One region of the Bradyrhizobium sp. Ken51 genome, then DNA from elsewhere that is predicted to be linked to it. Evidence: predicted binding sites of a transcription regulator. Region 1 holds the regulator's gene; the other holds the start of a gene.
The links. The regulator PhoB, encoded in region 1, activates phosphate uptake and scavenging genes when phosphate is short. The targets are predictions, from matches to a motif close to TGTCATNNANCTGTCAT.
Positions count from the first base shown of each region.

Region 1 (5,051 bases):
ATGCGCTTGAGCTCCAACAGCGGCAGCTCGTTGATATCGAGGAAGTGCTTCGGTGTTTTCTTGGGTGTTTTGTCGGGCGACTTGTTCATCAGCTTGCCGCCCGCTTGTTGCCGGACAACGCCGTGCAGGCGCGCTCGAGCCGCCCGACGCTGTCCTCGATCTCGGCTTCGGTGACGATCAAAGGAGGCAGGAAACGCACGACATTGTCGCCGGCGCCGACGGTGAGCAGCTTTTCAGCGCGCAAGGCGGCAACGAGATCGCCTGAAGGCACCACGGCCTTGATGCCGATCAGGAGGCCCTCGCCGCGCACTTCGCTGACGACATCGCCATGACGGTCGATCACGGAGGCGAGCTTCTGCTTGAGCAGCAGCGACATCCTCTGCACGTGGTCGAAGAAGCCGGGCTTGAGCATGACGTCGAGCACGGCGTTTGCCGCCGCGATCGCGAGCGGGTTGCCGCCGAAGGTCGAGCCGTGGGAGCCGGGCCCCATGCCGGCAGCCGCGTCTGCAGTCGCGAGCACCGCGCCGATCGGGAAGCCGCCGCCGAGCGCCTTAGCCAGCGACATCACGTCGGGGGTGACGCCGGTGCGACGATGCGCGAACAGATCGCCGGTGCGGCCCATGCCGGTCTGCACCTCGTCGAAGGCGAGCAGCAGGCCCTTGTCGTCGCAGAGCTGGCGCAACGCCCTGAGGAAGGCGGGCGTTGCCGAACGCACGCCGCCCTCGCCCTGGATCGGCTCGATCAGGATGCCGGCGGTGTGCGGACCGATCGCCTTTTTCACGGCCTCGATATCGCCATGCGCAACCTGGTCGAAGCCCTCCATCGGAGGGCCGAAACCTTCGAGATATTTTGCCGAACCCGTCGCAGCCAGCGTCGCCAGCGTGCGGCCGTGGAAGGCGCCTTCGAACGTGATGATGCGATAGCGCTCCGGATGCCCGTTGGAGAAGTGATGATGGCGGACCAGCTTGATCACACCTTCCAGCGCCTCGGCGCCGGAATTACAGAAGAACACGAAGTCCGCGAAACTTTCATTGCACAGGCGCGCGGCGAGCTTTTCGCCGTCCGGGCTCTGGAACAGGTTCGACATGTGCCAGAGCTTAGCGGCCTGCTCCTGCAACGCCGCGACCAGCGCCGGATGGGCATGACCGAGCGCATTCACCGCCACCCCGGAGGTGAAATCGAGATAGCGCTCGCCATTGGTCGCGATCAGCCAGCAGCCTTCGCCACGCTCGAAACCGAGGTCGGACCTGGCGAAAACGGGGAGCAAATGCGGCGCTACGCTGTTAGTCATGACGATCACTTGAATGTTGCGGACGGTGTGCGTGCATTGCGCAACGCACCATCGACCGGCCCGGAAAACGAAACGTGCCGCCTCTTGAGGGCGGCACGCACGACTATCTTAGGCCCGGTGAAACCGGTGTCAATGCCGCCCGGAAAGCCTCGCGAAACGCTGGATCCGTAGTCTTGCGGTGCCGATTTTGCGGGATTTCACCACGGAACATGTGGAAGCGAGTCGGCGGACTCTTGCGCGGGAGTCACGCCATATTGTAGCGTTTGGATTGTCAGATACGACATCTCGTGCAGTGGTTCTGATCTCTAAGTCCTTATGTACCGGCGTAAACGTTCGGGCGTTCTAGTCACGCCCGGCGAGCCTTAAGGGATTCTGGCGGCACGGGTTTTTGAAGGCTTAGGCATTCGCTGCGAGGCCCCAGGATGGCTGGCGCGCAGCGAGGGAAAGGGTGCAATGACGGTTTTGACCTGGTCCGATGATCGCGTCGAGCAGCTGAAAAAGCTCTGGGAGGCCGGACTTTCGGCCAGCCAGATCGCGGCGGAGCTCGGCAATGTGACCCGCAATGCCGTGATCGGCAAAGTGCACAGGCTCGGCCTTTCGGGCCGCGCCAAGAGCCCGTCATCGGCAGCGCCCCGGCCGCGCAAGGCGCGCCCCGCGCAGCACATGATGCGGGTGAGCCGCCCGATCTCGCGCGGCAACACCGCGCTGGCGCAGGCCTTCGAGGTCGAGGCTGAGCCGGATCCGGTCACCTACGACAACGTGGTGCCGATGAGCCAGAGGCTGTCGCTGCTGGAATTGAACGAGGCGACCTGCCACTGGCCGGTCGGCGATCCCTCGAGCCCGGACTTCTTCTTCTGCGGTGGCCGGGCGCTGTCCGGCCTGCCCTATTGCGCCCAGCACTCGCGCGTTGCCTACCAGCCGGCGTCCGATCGGCGCCGCGCACCGGTGAAGCCGGGTCCGCGGTAAGTCAGTTTCGATTTCAGGATCGAGCCGTGACGCGATGACGGCTCAAAAATAATGAATGTCGTCCCGGCGAAGGCCGGGACCCATACTCCGAGCACGTAGTTGTTGTGCGAAAGGGTAACTCCGAGTCTTCGCCAAACCGCGCCCTGTGGTTATGGATCCCGGCCTTCGCCGGGACGACATCGGAGATTGTGGCGGCAGCGCTAGATCACCTGCCAACATCACACCGCAAAATCTCCTACACCTGCTCCGCCTTGGCAAACCGATCATCCAGCGCGTAGCCGGCGCCGCGGACGGTGCGGATCGGGTCCTGCTCGCGGCCGAGGTTGAGCAGCTTGCGCAGGCGGCCGATATGTACGTCGACGGTCCGCTCGTCGATATAGATGTCGCGGCCCCAGACGCTGTCGAGCAATTGCTCGCGCGAGAACACCCGGCCCGGATGCTCCAGGAAGAACTCCAGCAGGCGATATTCGGTCGGACCGAGATCGATCGGCCGACCCGAGCGCGCCACGCGGCGCTTGTCGCGGTCGAGCTCAATGTCGCCAAAAGCAAGTACGGTGGCGAGCCGCTCGGGGCTCGCGCGCCGCAGCAGGCCTTTCACGCGCGCCAGCAGCTCCGGCACCGAGAACGGCTTGACGATGTAATCGTCGGCGCCGGTCGCAAGACCCCGCACCCGCTCGCTCTCCTCGCCGCGCGCGGTGAGCATGATGATCGGGAGCTGCTTGGTCTCGGGACGGGTGCGAAGCCGCCGGCACAATTCGATGCCTGACAGGCCCGGCAGCATCCAGTCGAGCACGATCAGATCGGGGATGTGCTCCTTGAGGCGGGTGTCGGCGTCGTCGCCGCGCATCACCGTCTCGACGTCATAGCCATCGCCTTCGAGGTTGTAGCGGAGAAGCTCGGTCAGAGCTTCCTCGTCCTCAACCACCATAATGCGTGCGCCCATCGGGTCGTCGCTCCTTAAGTCTTCAGGTGTTCGGTACCGTGTTGGCGAAGGTCGTCATGTCGCCCTTCGGCCGCTTGTCGGTGATCGCCTGGCCCTCGATCATGTAGAACACGGTCTCGGCGATGTTGGTGGCGTGGTCGCCGATCCGCTCGATGTTCTTGGCGCAGAACATCAGGTGAATACAGAACGAGATATTGCGCGGATCCTCCATCATGTAGGTGAGGAGCTCGCGGAACAGCGAGGTGCAGATGGCGTCGACCTCCTCGTCGCCCTTCCACACCGCCATCGCCGCCGGGAGATCATGCGCGGCATAGGCGTCCAGCACCGACTTGACCTGCTGCTGCACGAGGTCGGTCATGTGCTCGAGGCCGCGGAACAGCTTGAGCGGATGGAAGTCCGTCTCCAGCGCGGCGACGCGCTTGCCCATGTTCTTGGCGAGGTCGCCGATGCGCTCGAGATCGGTCGCGACGCGCATGGCGCCGACGATCTCGCGCAAATCGACCGCCATCGGCTGACGGCGGGCGATGGTGAGCACCGCACGCTCCTCGATGCGCTTCTGCAGCGCGTCCAGCTCGGTGTCGATGGCGACGACACGCTGGCCGAGCGGGACGTCGCGGCGGATCAGCGCGTCGACGGACTCGACGATCATGCGCTCGGCGATGCCACCCATCTCGGCGACCAGGCGGGTGAGTTCCTGGAGGTCGGTATCGAAGGCCTTTGCGGTATGTTCAGAACCCATGTCGCGTCTCCTAGCCGAACCGGCCGGTGATGTAATCCTGCGTGCGCCGGTCGGTCGGCGACGTGAAGATCTTGCTGGTGTCGTCGAACTCGATCAGCTCGCCGAGATACATGAAGGCGGTCTTGTCGGAGACGCGCGCCGCCTGCTGCATGTTGTGAGTGACGATCGCGATCGTGTAATCCTCGGATAGCTCCTGGATCAGCTCCTCGACCTTGGCGGTCGAGATCGGGTCGAGCGCCGAGCAGGGTTCGTCGAACAAGATCACCTCGGGCCTCACCGCGACGGTGCGGGCGATGCAGAGGCGCTGCTGCTGGCCGCCGGAGAGCGACAGGCCGGAGGCGTTGAGCTTGTCCTTGACCTCGTTCCACAGCGCGCCGCCGCGCAGCGCCTTTTCGACGCGGCCGTCCATCTCGGACTTCGAGATCTTCTCATAGAGACGGATGCCGAACGCGATGTTCTCGTAGATCGTCATCGGGAACGGCGTCGGCTTCTGGAACACCATACCGACGCGGGCGCGCAGCAAATTGAGGTCCAGCTTGCCGTCCAGGATGTTGGTCTGATCGAGCATGAGCTGACCGGTGGCGCGCTGGCCGGGATAGAGGTCGTACATCCGGTTGAAGATGCGCAGCAGGGTCGACTTGCCGCAGCCCGACGGACCGATGAACGCCGTGACGCGGTTGGCGCCGAGCGTCAGGTTGATGTTCTTCAGCGCGTGGTGCTCGCCGTAATAGAAATTCAGGTTGCGTACGGTCACCTTGGGCGGCGCCTCCGGCAGCACCGGCGCGTGGGGCAGCCCACCGGCCGCGCTCATCGATACGGAAAGATCACTCATTTTGCGGTCCTCTCGGCGCCAAGGATGCGCGCGCCAATATTAAGGGCAAGAACGGTCAGGGTGATGAGCAGCGCCCCGCTCCAGGCCAACTGCTTCCAGTAGACATAGGGGCTCTGCACGAAGTTGTTGATGGTGACCGGCAGGTTCGCCATCGTCTTGTTCAGGCCGAGGCTGAAGAACTGGTTCGACAGCGCGGTGAACAGCAGCGGCGCGGTCTCACCGGCGACGCGGGCGGTCGCGAGCAGCACGCCCGTGATGAGACCCGATCGGGCAGCACGAT
Region 1 covers NZ_JBVVPB010000023.1:93,728-98,778, forward strand. Annotated here, with positions in the region: gene argF (ornithine carbamoyltransferase) at 1-89, opposite strand, end outside; gene AC0L27_RS30250 (aspartate aminotransferase family protein) at 89-1,291, opposite strand; gene AC0L27_RS30255 (GcrA family cell cycle regulator) at 1,745-2,257, shown strand; gene phoB (phosphate regulon transcriptional regulator PhoB) at 2,493-3,200, opposite strand; gene phoU (phosphate signaling complex protein PhoU) at 3,223-3,939, opposite strand; gene pstB (phosphate ABC transporter ATP-binding protein PstB) at 3,950-4,771, opposite strand; gene pstA (phosphate ABC transporter permease PstA) at 4,768-5,051, opposite strand, start outside.

Region 2 (5,051 bases), on a different contig from region 1:
TTCTATTACTCGGACGTCAGCGCGATCCTGCTCACCATCATCGTCACGGTCTTCATCATCGACATCAGCACCGGCTGGCTGCGCGGCTGCCTGTTCGGCAAGGAGGCGCGGACGTGACGGGGCCGCAGCAGATCGACACGCGAGAGCTTCGCGCGCGCTACCCTGATGTGTTCGACCGGCCGGCCTCGGCGCGGCTCGCCATGCCGGCGATGATCGTCGCGGCGCTCGCGATCCTGGTCTATGGCTTGGTCGATCTCGATTTCTCGCCCTCGCGCTTCGTCGCGGGGCTCAGCCAGCTCGGCTGGATCAGCCTGATGATGATCCCGCCGGATCCCGGCTCGTCGCTGCCGATCTATCTGAAGGCGCTGGGCGAGACGCTGTCGATCGCGCTGCTCGGCACGACGCTGGCCGCACTGTTCGCGCTGCCGGTCAGCCTTCTTGCCGCGCGTAACGTCGTGCCGTCGAGCATTTTGCGCTTCCCGATTCGACGTTTCCTGGATTCGATCCGCGGCGTCGACACGCTGATCTGGGCGCTGGTGTGGATCAACGTGGTCGGGCTCGGCCCGTTTGCCGGCGTGCTCGCCATCGCCGTGTCGGATTTCGGTGCCTTCGGAAAACTGTTCTCGGAGGCGATCGAGGGCGCCGACCAGAAGCAGGTCGAGGGCATCCGCGCCTCCGGCGGCAGTGCGCTGCACGAGATACGCTTCGGTCTGCTGCCGCAGGTCCTGCCTGTGATCGCCGGTCAGGTGCTCTATTTCATCGAGTCGAACACGCGCTCCGCCACCATCATCGGCATCGTCGGCGCCGGCGGCATCGGCCTCCAGCTCGCCGAGCAGATTCGCGTGCTGGAATGGCAGAAGGTGTCGTTCCTGATCCTGATGATCCTGGTCGCGGTCGCCGCGATCGATTTCGTCTCGGGCAAACTCCGCTTTGCGATCATCGGCCGAAGGGCGGTGGCCTGATCATCGATCTCGTAGGGTGGGCAAAGCGAAGCGTGCCCACCACTTCAATCGCAGCGTTGGATAGATGGTGGGCACGGCGCAAGCGCGCCTTTGCCCACCCTACGACTCCACCAGAAACTCCACCCGCTCCGCGGCAAAGCGCGAATGCTTGGTCACCAGCGGCTTACCGTCGAGATCTTGGTCGGTGGCGTCGACCACCAGGATCGGCCGTCCCAGCGCCAGATCGAGCCGTGCGGCGTCGGTTGCATCGACAATGCCGGCGGTGATCCGGGTCGCGCCGCGGCGATAGTCGCGGACGCCGTAATGCTCGAGCAATTTCGTCATCGACCGGGTCGCGGCAAAGATCTCGCCCGCACCCGGGAACAGCTGTGCCGACAGCCACGTCGTGGAGACGCAGATCGGCGTGCGGTCGGCGAGGCGCATCGCCTCGATCCGCACCAGCGGTGCGCCGGCCTTCAATCCAAGTTCGCGCGCGAGTTCGCGGGTCGCGACATCATCCGACGCCTCGATCAACCGGCCATGCGGTTCGCGGCCGTCCGCGCCGACGATCTCGGAGAAACGCGTCCGCGAGCGCAGCGGATAAGCGAGCTTCTGCGCCTCGACATAGGTTCCGCTGCCGCGCTCGGCCCGCACGATGCCGCGCTCGGCCAGCGCAGCCAGCGCACGTCGCACCGTGTGGCGGTTCACGCGATAGGTTTCGGCGATCTCGACCTCGCCCGGCAGCTTGTCGCCGGCGGCAAAGCGGCCGTCGGCGATGCCGCGCTCGATGCCGTCGGCAACGAGGCGCCACAACGCGACGCCGGAGGAGGCTGTGTCCTGCATGCTCATGTGGCCGGGAAGCTACTCCAGAAATCACGCCTTTGTCACGAAACAGTCATGGCGCTCCGGTATCAAGTTGTCTAGTATCATAGACAACTTGGATTCGGCAAGTTCTTCAGAAAAGGTCGGTGGAATTGGTGACCCAGCACAACAATCAGCAAGCCCAGCGCCAGGCCGCAATGGCCGTGCTGGCGCACGCGGAGGCGGGCGAGATCGCCGCTCGCCTCCGCGCTCTCGCCCTGCCGGCGCATCAGGATCTGCGTGCGCCGGAAAACGGCCTCGTCATGCTGCGTGGCCGCGTCGGTGGCGACGGTGCGCCGTTCAATCTCGGCGAAGCCACGGTGTCGCGCGCTGCGGTGCGGCTTGCGAGTGGCGAGGTCGGCTTCGGTTACACGCTCGGTCGCGACGGTGAGAAGGCGCGGCTGATCGCGCTGTGCGATGCGCTGGTGCAGTCCAGTGATTTCAGTGGCGCGGTTGAGCGGGAAATCATCGCGCCATTGCGTGAGCAGCTGATGATCAGGCGCAAGCAGGTGGCGGCCGAGACCGCTGCGACGAAGGTTGATTTCTACACCATGGTGCGCGGTGAAGGGTGAGATCATGACCACGATTGCGGAACTGCCGCCGGGGTTCGCCGACAAGGTGCTGTCGGCGCAATCGACCTTTCGCTCGGTCATGGACGCGATGGCGCGGCCGGGCTCGGTCCAGCGCATCGTGCCGACATCAGGAGCGCCTCAGACGATGATGCGCGGCACGGCCGCGATCGCGCTGACGCTGTTCGATCACGACACGCCGCTCTGGCTCGATGCGCGCATGTCGGAAAGCACCGACCTCGTGAAATGGCTGAAATTCCACACCGGCGCGCCGGTGGTGCAGGATTCCTCGATCGCAAGCTTCGCGCTGATCAGCGACGGCGGGGCGCTGCCTTCGCTCGAGCGCTTCGCGCTGGGCACCAGCGAATATCCGGATCGGTCGACCACGCTGATTCTTCAGGTCGAGAGCCTGGATTCGGGGCGCGGCTTCGCGCTGCGCGGCCCCGGCATCGACGGTGTCGCGACGCTTCAGGCGTCGATCAAGCCGTTCGACCTGTTCGAGCGCCTGCGCGTCAACGAAGCGCTGTTTCCGCGCGGCGTTGATGTGGTGCTGGTCGCCGATAACGCCGTGGTTGCGATCCCGCGCACCACGCGCGTCGTGAGCAAGGGAAGCTAAGCATGTATGTCGCAGTCAAAGGCGGCGAGCGCGCCATCGAGAACGCCCATCGCCTGCTCGCCAGTGCGCGGCGCGGCGATCAAAGCGTGCCGGAAATCTCCCTCGACCAGATTTCGGAGCAGCTCGGCCTCGCCGTGGACCGCGTCATGAGCGAAGGCTCGCTCTACGACCGCGAGCTTGCGGCGCTCGCCATCAAGCAGGCGCGCGGCGATCTGATCGAGGCGATCTTTCTGGTCCGCGCCTTCCGCGCCACCCTGCCGCGCTTCGGCGCCAGCGAGCCGGTCGAGACCGGCGCGATGCGGGTGCGGCGGCGGGTGTCATCGACCTTCAAGGACATTCCCGGGGGCCAGATCCTCGGCCCGACTTTCGATTATACCCACCGCCTGCTCGATCCCTCGCTCGCCGACGGCTTTGTGCCGGAAGCGCCGGCGACGGCCGAAGCATCCACGGCGCCGACGCCGCGCGTGACTGACATTCTCGGCCGCGACGGGCTGATCGAATCCTCGCCGCAAGCGGAAGAGGGCGCCAGCGTCGGCGACCTCACCCGCGAGCCGCTGAACTTTCCGGCGGATCGTGACCTGCGCCTGCAAAATCTCGCGCGTGGCGACGAAGGGTTCTTGCTGGCGATGGGCTATTCCACCCAGCGCGGCTACGGCCGCAACCATCCCTTCGCCGGCGAGATTCGCTTCGGTGAGGTCGAGGTGGAATTTTCGGCGGAAGACGTCGGTTTCGCCGTGCCGCTCGGCTCGATCGAGCTCACCGAGTGTCAGATGGTCAACCAGTTCAAGGGCTCCGCGACCGAAGCGCCGTGCTTCACGCGCGGTTATGGCCTTGCCTTCGGCCAGAGCGAGCGCAAGACGATGTCGATGGCGCTGGTCGATCGCGCGCTGCGTGCCCGCGAGCTCGGCGAGGAGGCGCTCGCACCGGCGCAAGACGAGGAATTCGTGATGTCGCATTCGGACAACGTCCAGGCGACCGGCTTCGTCGAGCATCTGAAGCTGCCGCATTATGTCGACTTCCAGTCCGAGCTCGGCCTGTTGCGCAAGCTGCGCAAGGAATTCACTGATGCCAATGCGCCCGACGCCATGAAGGAGGCCGCGGAATGAACGCGCCCGCCTACAATTTCGCCTATCTCGACGAACAGACCAAGCGGATGATCCGTCGTGCGATCCTCAAGGCGATCGCGATCCCCGGCTATCAGGTGCCGTTCGCCAGCCGCGAGATGCCGATGCCCTATGGCTGGGGCACCGGCGGCGTCCAGGTCACCGCTGCGATCCTCGGGCCGCAGGACGTGCTGAAGGTGATCGACCAGGGCTCCGACGACACCACCAACGCGATCTCGATCCGAAAGTTCTTTGCCAAGACCGCCGGCGTCGCCACGACGACGGCCACAGAAGATGCGACCGTGATCCAGACCCGCCACCGCATTCCGGAGACGTCGCTGCACGAGAATCAGGTGCTAGTCTATCAGGTGCCGATCCCGGAGCCCTTACGTTTCCTCGAGCCGCGCGAGACCGAGACGCGGCGCATGCATGCGCTCGCCGAATACGGCCTGATGCATGTGAAGCTCTACGAGGACATCGCCCGCTTCGGCCACATCGCGACGGCTTACGCCTATCCGGTGAAGGTCAATGCGCGCTATGTCATGGACCCGTCGCCGACGCCGAAATTCGACAATCCCAAGATGGACAATTGCCCGGCGCTGCAACTGTTCGGCGCCGGCCGCGAGAAGCGCATCTACGCAATCCCGCCCTATACGCAAGTCGTGTCGCTCGACTTCGAGGACCATCCCTTCGAGCCCTATCGCTTCAACGCGCCGTGTGCACTTTGCGCCGCGGAAAATTCCTATCTCGACGAGATCGTCACCGACGACAAGGGCGGGCGCATGTTCGTCTGCTCCGACACCGATTATTGCGAGGGCCGCCAGGCCGCCGGCCATCACGGCAGCCTCAGCGCCGCGCCGTACAAGGAGAAGGCGCAGGAGGCATCGAATGGCTGATCAAGACATGCTCGAGAATGACGAGCCACTGCTCGTTGCCGAGTCGCTCAGCAAATCTTATGGCC
Region 2 covers NZ_JBVVPB010000033.1:24,262-29,312, reverse strand. Annotated here, with positions in the region: gene phnE (phosphonate ABC transporter, permease protein PhnE) at 1-117, shown strand, start outside; gene phnE (phosphonate ABC transporter, permease protein PhnE) at 114-962, shown strand; gene phnF (phosphonate metabolism transcriptional regulator PhnF) at 1,062-1,790, opposite strand; gene phnG (phosphonate C-P lyase system protein PhnG) at 1,910-2,374, shown strand; gene phnH (phosphonate C-P lyase system protein PhnH) at 2,379-2,987, shown strand; gene AC0L27_RS34435 (carbon-phosphorus lyase complex subunit) at 2,990-4,093, shown strand; gene AC0L27_RS34430 (alpha-D-ribose 1-methylphosphonate 5-phosphate C-P-lyase PhnJ) at 4,090-4,986, shown strand; gene phnK (phosphonate C-P lyase system protein PhnK) at 4,979-5,051, shown strand, end outside.
Region 2: a site for PhoB is predicted at 1,824-1,840, ahead of phnF (phosphonate metabolism transcriptional regulator PhnF). Genes of this name have one in related genera too.